2 regions of the Brevibacillus sp. FSL K6-2834 genome follow, and region 2 is predicted to be linked to the other one. Evidence: riboswitches for the same ligand, from Rfam matches in the RefSeq annotation. Region 2 holds a riboswitch; the other holds the start of a gene.
The links. Region 2 has a riboswitch for cobalamin ahead of cobO (cob(I)yrinic acid a,c-diamide adenosyltransferase). Riboswitches for the same ligand answer to the same signal wherever they lie in the genome.
Positions count from the first base shown of each region.

Region 1: it holds a riboswitch for cobalamin, as region 2 does, so the genes downstream of both, NST96_RS22745 (energy-coupling factor ABC transporter permease) here and cobO (cob(I)yrinic acid a,c-diamide adenosyltransferase) in region 2, are expected to answer to the same signal.

Region 1 is NZ_CP151945.1:4,637,266-4,640,667, forward strand. Features, by position in the region: gene NST96_RS22730 (ABC transporter ATP-binding protein) at 1-296, opposite strand, end outside; gene cbiQ (cobalt ECF transporter T component CbiQ) at 304-1,095, opposite strand; gene NST96_RS22740 (energy-coupling factor ABC transporter substrate-binding protein) at 1,092-1,376, opposite strand; gene NST96_RS22745 (energy-coupling factor ABC transporter permease) at 1,380-2,138, opposite strand; cobalamin riboswitch at 2,278-2,471, opposite strand; gene NST96_RS22750 (quinone-dependent dihydroorotate dehydrogenase) at 2,646-3,402, opposite strand, start outside.
Region 2 is NZ_CP151945.1:1,456,624-1,460,025, reverse strand. Features, by position in the region: gene cobD (threonine-phosphate decarboxylase CobD) at 1-1,030, opposite strand, end outside; gene cobO (cob(I)yrinic acid a,c-diamide adenosyltransferase) at 1,030-1,578, opposite strand; cobalamin riboswitch at 1,801-2,021, opposite strand; gene NST96_RS07320 (M15 family metallopeptidase) at 2,200-2,907, shown strand; gene NST96_RS07315 (ABC transporter substrate-binding protein) at 2,977-3,402, shown strand, end outside.

The sequences.
Region 1 (3,402 bases), 2.5 Mb from region 2:
AAATGAGCCCGGTCGTAGGAAACGGCCATCCCTTTCCACAGGACTTGGCCCAGATTCGGCCGAAAAATTCCGTTCGCATGCAGAAACATGGTGGACTTTCCGCAGCCATTGTGGCCCAATAGCACACACTTTTTTCCGGCAGGGACACCGAGAGAAAGTCCGTTGAGCGCCGGTTGGGAAGCTCCCGGATACGTGTAGTGAACGAATGAAAATCGCAATATGTCCAAGGCAGCTCTAGCTGTCTGTTCCGCTGCATCTGTCTGTTCTGCTGCATCTGTCGTCACTTCGAATGCCACTCGCGCCTCATCCTCCCATCCACCATTCCAGCATCGCCAGCAGGAGACATCCGGCTACCGCTTCCCATTCGTACCTTTTGGAACGCATATGGGAGGCATGGACCAGGACGCGGAAATCGTCCGTAAACCCTCTTGCCGTCATGCTGATGTACATCTGGCGGTAGCGTGCCATCGTGCGGATAAATAATTGAACGATCAGCCTGCCCGCATCCTTGAGTGTTCCCGCCGTGCCGCGGTGCCCTCCTCTGGCCTTTTGCGCCGTCCAGATTTGCTCGGCTGTCTCCAGAAGAACGAAGACAAAACGGTACATGATCATCATCAGATCAGTCAGAATGGAGGGGATGCCGATCCGGCGGAACACTTGCAAAACCTCGGCAAAGGGAACTGTAAAAAGAATAAAGGAAAAGCAGGAGAGCGCCGCCAGCGAGCGGGCGGCCAGGCTCATGGCCCTGGACAGCCCCTCTGCCGTCACATAGACAACCCAGCTTCCCAACTGCCAGGATGCGATTGCATTGTCATCCCGTGTCCATTCCGCCAGTCTGGATGCCTCCAGGAGCAGCGCCGGGCTTCCGGCGAGCAGGAAGGCGACGGAGGCAGCCACCACGACAAAATAGATCCGCCATGGAGTGCGGGCATAGACGACGATCCAGACGCTCATCCAGACGAACAGAATGCCCTGGACAAGCGGGTGGCTGATCAGTGCCAACAGCAGCATGGCCAGCGAAAAGAGCAGCTTCTGTTCGGGCGGCAGCCTCTTCAGCCTGTTTTCGTAAGCGAGGGAGTCGATCCGTCCAATCATTCTTGCCTGTTTTTCAGGCGGCCCCGGTACAAGCCGATGGCATACCCGATCACGCCTGCTCCCAGAGCAGCCTGCAGGGCGAACAAGAGGCTTTCTGTCTCACCGCCGGGAGGTTCGAGCAAAGGCTGAAACCACGGCTCGTAGTCAGGAGCCACCTCCATGATCGCTTCCTCTGCCGCTCCATCGGCTCCGCCGAATTCCGAATCTTTTACGACCAGCAATGGCACCACCGCCAGTACCGCTGCCGCCAAAATGAGCAGCCAGTTCGTCCAACGCTTCATCTCTTACCCCTCCCTTTTCAGCAGCTTCAGCTGCGACAATTCTTGCGCGTTGTAGGCTTGAAGCCAATTCCACACGAGCACCGTCAGCAGTCCCTCGCTGATCGCCAGCGGCACCTGCGTCAAGGCAAATATCCCCGCAAACTTGACAAAGGAAGCCATAATCCCGCCAGAAGCAGCCGGGAATGCCAGCGCCAGTTGAACGGAAGTGACCAGATAGGTGCTGAGGTCAGCCAGCGCTGCCGCGAGAAAAATGCCGAGCTTCTGGCCACCTTTCTTTCTGGCCACCAGCCGATACACGCCATATGCGACGAACGGGCCAACAACCGCCATGGAAAACGCATTGGCGCCGAGTGTCGTCAAGCCCCCATGCGCGAGCAGCAGCGCCTGAAACAAGAGCACCAGACTGCCCAGTACAGACATGACCAGCGGACCAAACAAGATCGCGCCCAGCCCTGTTCCTGTGGGATGGGAGCTGCTGCCTGTCACGGACGGAATTTTCAGCGCGGACAGGACAAATGCAAAGGCTCCCGCTACCCCTAAAAGCAGCTTGAATTCGGGCTTCTCTTTGACAATGCGTTGAACCTGACGCAAGCCGAGGAAAAAGAAGGGCAGAAAAACAGCCCACCAAAACAGCGACCACCCTGCCGGCAAATACCCTTCCATAATATGCATGGCATGTCCGGTTTGTGGCGTATTGAACAGCAAGTAAACAAGAAATCCGGTTATCAGAAGACCACTGGCAACGGTGCGTCTACCCCTCATTCAGCAACACTCCTTACTCTGATTCTCTAAAGAACACACGCAAAAAAGCTCACCCGATTTGGATGAGCTTGGCACACGGCAACTAACGATACTGCGAACAGTCGTTTCGTTTGGGCTCACCTCTCCTTTCCTCGAAGGCTCATGGGTGTGGCAGCAAGGTAGGTCTCCTGGCTTCCGGATCAATACGCTCTTTTGCCTTCCCCGTCAAATCGACAAGTGGCTTTCGAAAAAAGAGCATTCCCCTGGTTACAGTGGCGGGACCGCTCGGGAGTTTCACCCGATTCCCTGTTACCCCTTACTATTCATAAGGGCACCTTGCTGCATTTTATTCTTTTCCAAAAATTCGCAGATGATTGTCTATTATATACGATGGGTTGCAAAAGAAAAAGGAGAACGTGCCAGTTCTCCCTTTTCTCTTTGGCAGTTGAAAGCTGCAAACCGCCAGATGCCGAAGCTGCTACTCTGAAAGCTGCAGACTGGCTCGCCTCCCAAGCTTTTATCACAAAATTACCGTGCATCTACGCCGACTGCTTCGCTAATGTGCGAAAAGCCGTCGCGCTTCAGGAATTGGAGCAGCTGCTTGTTGATCATTTTGACAATCCCCGGCCCCTGATACGCCATGCCTGAATAGACCTGGACGAGGCTGGCGCCGGCGCGAATCTTGCGGTACGCATCCTCTCCGGTAAAGATGCCGCCCACTCCGATGACCGGCACCTTGTCCCCGACTTCCTGATAAATCTCCTTGACCCAGGCGGTCGCTCTCGCTTCGAGCGGTTTTCCGCTCAAGCCGCCTGCCTCATTCGCTCTCGGATGGTCTTGCACAGGCTCGCGGGACAATGTCGTATTCGTCGCAATGATACCGGAGATTCCTTCTGCCACGGCAGCCTGCACGACGTCGCGCATCTGCTCGTCTGCCATATCGGGAGCCACCTTCAACAGGATCGGCTTCGCCTTGGCTCCCCGCGATTCCAGCTCGGAAGCCTTGTCCTTGACTGCGCGAATCAAGCTGCGCAAGCTCTCGGCCTCCTGCAAATCGCGCAAATTCGGTGTGTTTGGCGAACTGACATTGATGACAAAGTAATGGCCGTAGCTGTACAGCATGTCCAAACACTTGCTGTAATCGCTGGCGGCGTGTTCATTTGGCGTAATCTTGTTCTTGCCGATGTTGATCCCGATCGGAATATCGGCATAAGCGTAATCGATCAGATTTTGGGATGCCAAATATGCCCCCAGATTATTAAAGCCCATTCGGTTGATGATGGCG
Region 2 (3,402 bases):
CGGCGATGCGAAAATCGCGGGCGGTCAGTCCCGGATACATGGCGCAGTTGCGGATCAGAATGCCCCGTTTGCCCATTTCCTCCTGCAGCGCCGTCGCGTCTGTCCATTCCGGGGAGCGAACGAGCAAAAAGTTGGCCTCTCCCGGCCATACCTGCCAGCCCAGCCCCGACTGCAGTCCGTCCAGCAAAAAGCGGCGTTCTGCAGCGATGAGGCGCCTCGTCTCTTCTTCATAATCCGCTTCCTGCAAACACAACTCTCCCGCAAGCAAGGCCAAGCCGTTGACGCTCCAGCTCACCTGTTTGCTCCTCATCCTCTCGATCAGTGCGGGGTGACCGATCGCATAACCGAGCCGAAGCCCCGGGATAGCGAACATTTTGGTCATGGAGCGTATCAACAGGACGCGCGGAAAATGTCCTAGCCGATCCGCAAGTGTAAACTGCTTCTCCCGAGCCGCAAAATCGAGAAAAGCTTCATCGACAATCAAATGGGTACCGGTTTCATTTGTCCATTCGGCCATTTGCAAAAGCTCGTCTGGTTCATACAATAGACCGGTCGGATTGTTCGGAGAACCGATGAACACGAGCTGCGTCTCCCGAAAGAGCCGATACAGCTCCCGCGCGTCTGGCTTGAAGCCGTTTTCTTCCCGTCCCGCGCATTCCACGACGCGAGCGCCGAATTGGCGGGAAAGTTGGGCATATTCGGAAAAGCACGGCGTCACCACACCTGCGCTTTCCGGCTGCAGAGCGAGCACGGCCAGCGCCATCGCTTCCGCCGCTCCATTTGCCGGCAAAAGGGCGTCTTCCGGCAGACGCAGCCGGGCAGCCAATGCCCGCTTGAAAGCTCGATGGCCGGGATCAGGATAGCGGATAACGGCGGTAAGCGACCTCCCCAGCGCTTCCAGGACCCTTGCCGGAGGACCGAGCGGATTTATATTGGCGCTGTAATCAAGGAACGCCTCGGCCGATACGCCAAAGCGCTCTGCAGCCGTCACCAGATCCCCGCCGTGGCCGTAGGTCTCCAGCAGCCCCATCAGTACTCAACTCCGAGTACAGCGGGAATGCCTTCGTCATAGTAGTGCTTGACCGGCTTCATCTCCGTCACAAGATCGGCCATCTCGATGATCGCGGGCTGCGCATTGCGGCCGGTAATGACCAGATGGACGTGGCGCGGCCTGTTTTGGACCGTATCCAGCACGTCAGCCAGCGGGAGCACATCGTCAATCGGAAAACGATCAATTGCCAGGGCATTGTTCAATTCGTCCAGGATCACCACATCGTACTCGCCGCCAAGCACCTTTTCGCGGGCAAAGCTCCACGCCTTTTCAAGGGCGCTGCGGTGCTCCTCCGGTGTTTTGGTCCAGGTAAAGCCGACGCCCATCTGCACCATTTCGATTCCGAGACGGTCGAAAATAATCTTCTCGCCATAGGTGCGTTCCGGAGACTTGATAAACTGGATCATTAAAACCCGTTTTCCTCTGCCGGTTGCACGTACAGCCAAGCCTAACGCCGCTGTCGTCTTGCCTTTTCCGTCTCCTGTATAGACCAGCAGCAGCCCTCGCTTGTTGTCGGCCTTGCTCATCAACAGCCCCTCCTTCGTTCTGCGCAATCCTTTTGAACATACAAAGCCACTCGGGCAAATCTCCGGGTGAAACGCGAAACTGCCGCCTGCTTTTCCAGGGGAGTACACGCCAACCTTCCGAAAAGTATAAAAAAACGCCTTGTTCCCTTTGGAAAACAAAGGGAGACAAAGCGCGGACAGTTCGCTACAACGATCCACCTCTTCCTTTGACCCGAAGGAAATCAGTGCTCAGGCAAGACAGGCAGGTCTCCTGGCTCGAGAATCGCTGCTTTCCTTCTCCTTCCCGTCCCCGACCCGGGGCAGTGGATGGCAAAATGCCTTGAAGGAAAACTCCTCTCTTACAGTGGCGGGACCGCGTTGGATTTTCACCAAACTTCCCTTTTAACTTCGCTTCCCGCGGCGTGCACCGTGCAGGAAGCAAAGACCTGTTTGCGCGATATGGAAATGTTCAGCCAGCCAAAGACTGGCGCTTGCTATCATCATAACAAAAGTGGGCACGGATAGAAAGAACAAGCTGATCATCGAGTTTTATTCAACAAATGAAAATTAAATGCAGTTTACTAAAGTTTTGTTCTTTGCTAGGATGATGGAAAACATATCCACAAACAGGAGGTGGTCCAGATGAAACAGGATCTCCCGATTCCTCCGGAGCGGCCACATCTCTACGTACAGCCTCTCCTTGAAGAATGCGGCGAAGCGATGCTCCCCCTCTCCAGCTTGTCCGAAAAAATTACGGTCTGGCCGATGTACTACAAGCAAGGCTACGACGGAACCACTCCCGAAGCGTACTTGCGAAAAAGCGCCGCTCTCCGCCTGGTCCAAGCAGCCGAACGCTTGCCCGACGGCTATCGCTTCGTCGTATTTGACGGCTGGCGCTCCTACCAGGTGCAAAGCTCTCTCTATGAAAGATTCAAGCAAACACTGCTCAAGCAGGGCTGGGAAGAAGGCGAGGCGCTTCAGGCCGAACTGAGCAAATTTGTCGCCGTCCCCAGCAAGGATGTGCAAAAGCCATCGCCCCATTTGTCCGGTGGAGCAGTAGACCTGACGATCGAAGGCCCCGATGGGTGGCTCGACATGGGAACAGAGTTTGACGATTTCAGCGAACGGGCCTCTACCCGATTCTATGAAAACGCTCTCAGCCCTGATGAACAGGCGAAAACGATCCGCGCCAACAGACGTCTTCTGTATCACCTGATGACCGAGGCCGGTTTCGTCAATTACCCCAAAGAGTGGTGGCATTACGAATACGGCACGCTTTCCTGGGCACGGCAAACTACTGGACAAGCCATGTACGGGGGAATCTTGGAAATTGATAGCGAAAATAGTTGAATAACCTCAATTTTTGCAATATATTAAAAATATATTAAATTTATAACAAAATGTTGGGGGTTGATCTCTTTGAAGCGCAGATGGTCATTCGTCCTCACCAGCCTGGTTCTCGCTGTTTCCATGCTCGTTGCCGCTTGCGGCACACCGGCGAACCAGCCTCAAGCTCAGAACAACTCGCCGGAATCGCCGGCAAAAACCGAGCCGACCGCACCGAAGACGTCAGCAGACACACTGTTCGTCGCGATCAACGCGGATCAAGGCACGCTCGATCCCGCCGTCACCTTTGACAACGCCGCATGGAAAATCACTTATCCCACCTACGAACGTCTCGTCGAATACGACGGGGAGTCCACAGAGGTCAAGCCCGGTCTCGCCAAGGAATGGAAAGTGAGCGAAGACGGCCTTACCTGGACCTTTACACTGGAAGAAGGACATAAGTTTGCCGACGGTACTCCGGTCACGGCAGAAGCCGTCAAGTTCACCTTCGACCGCACG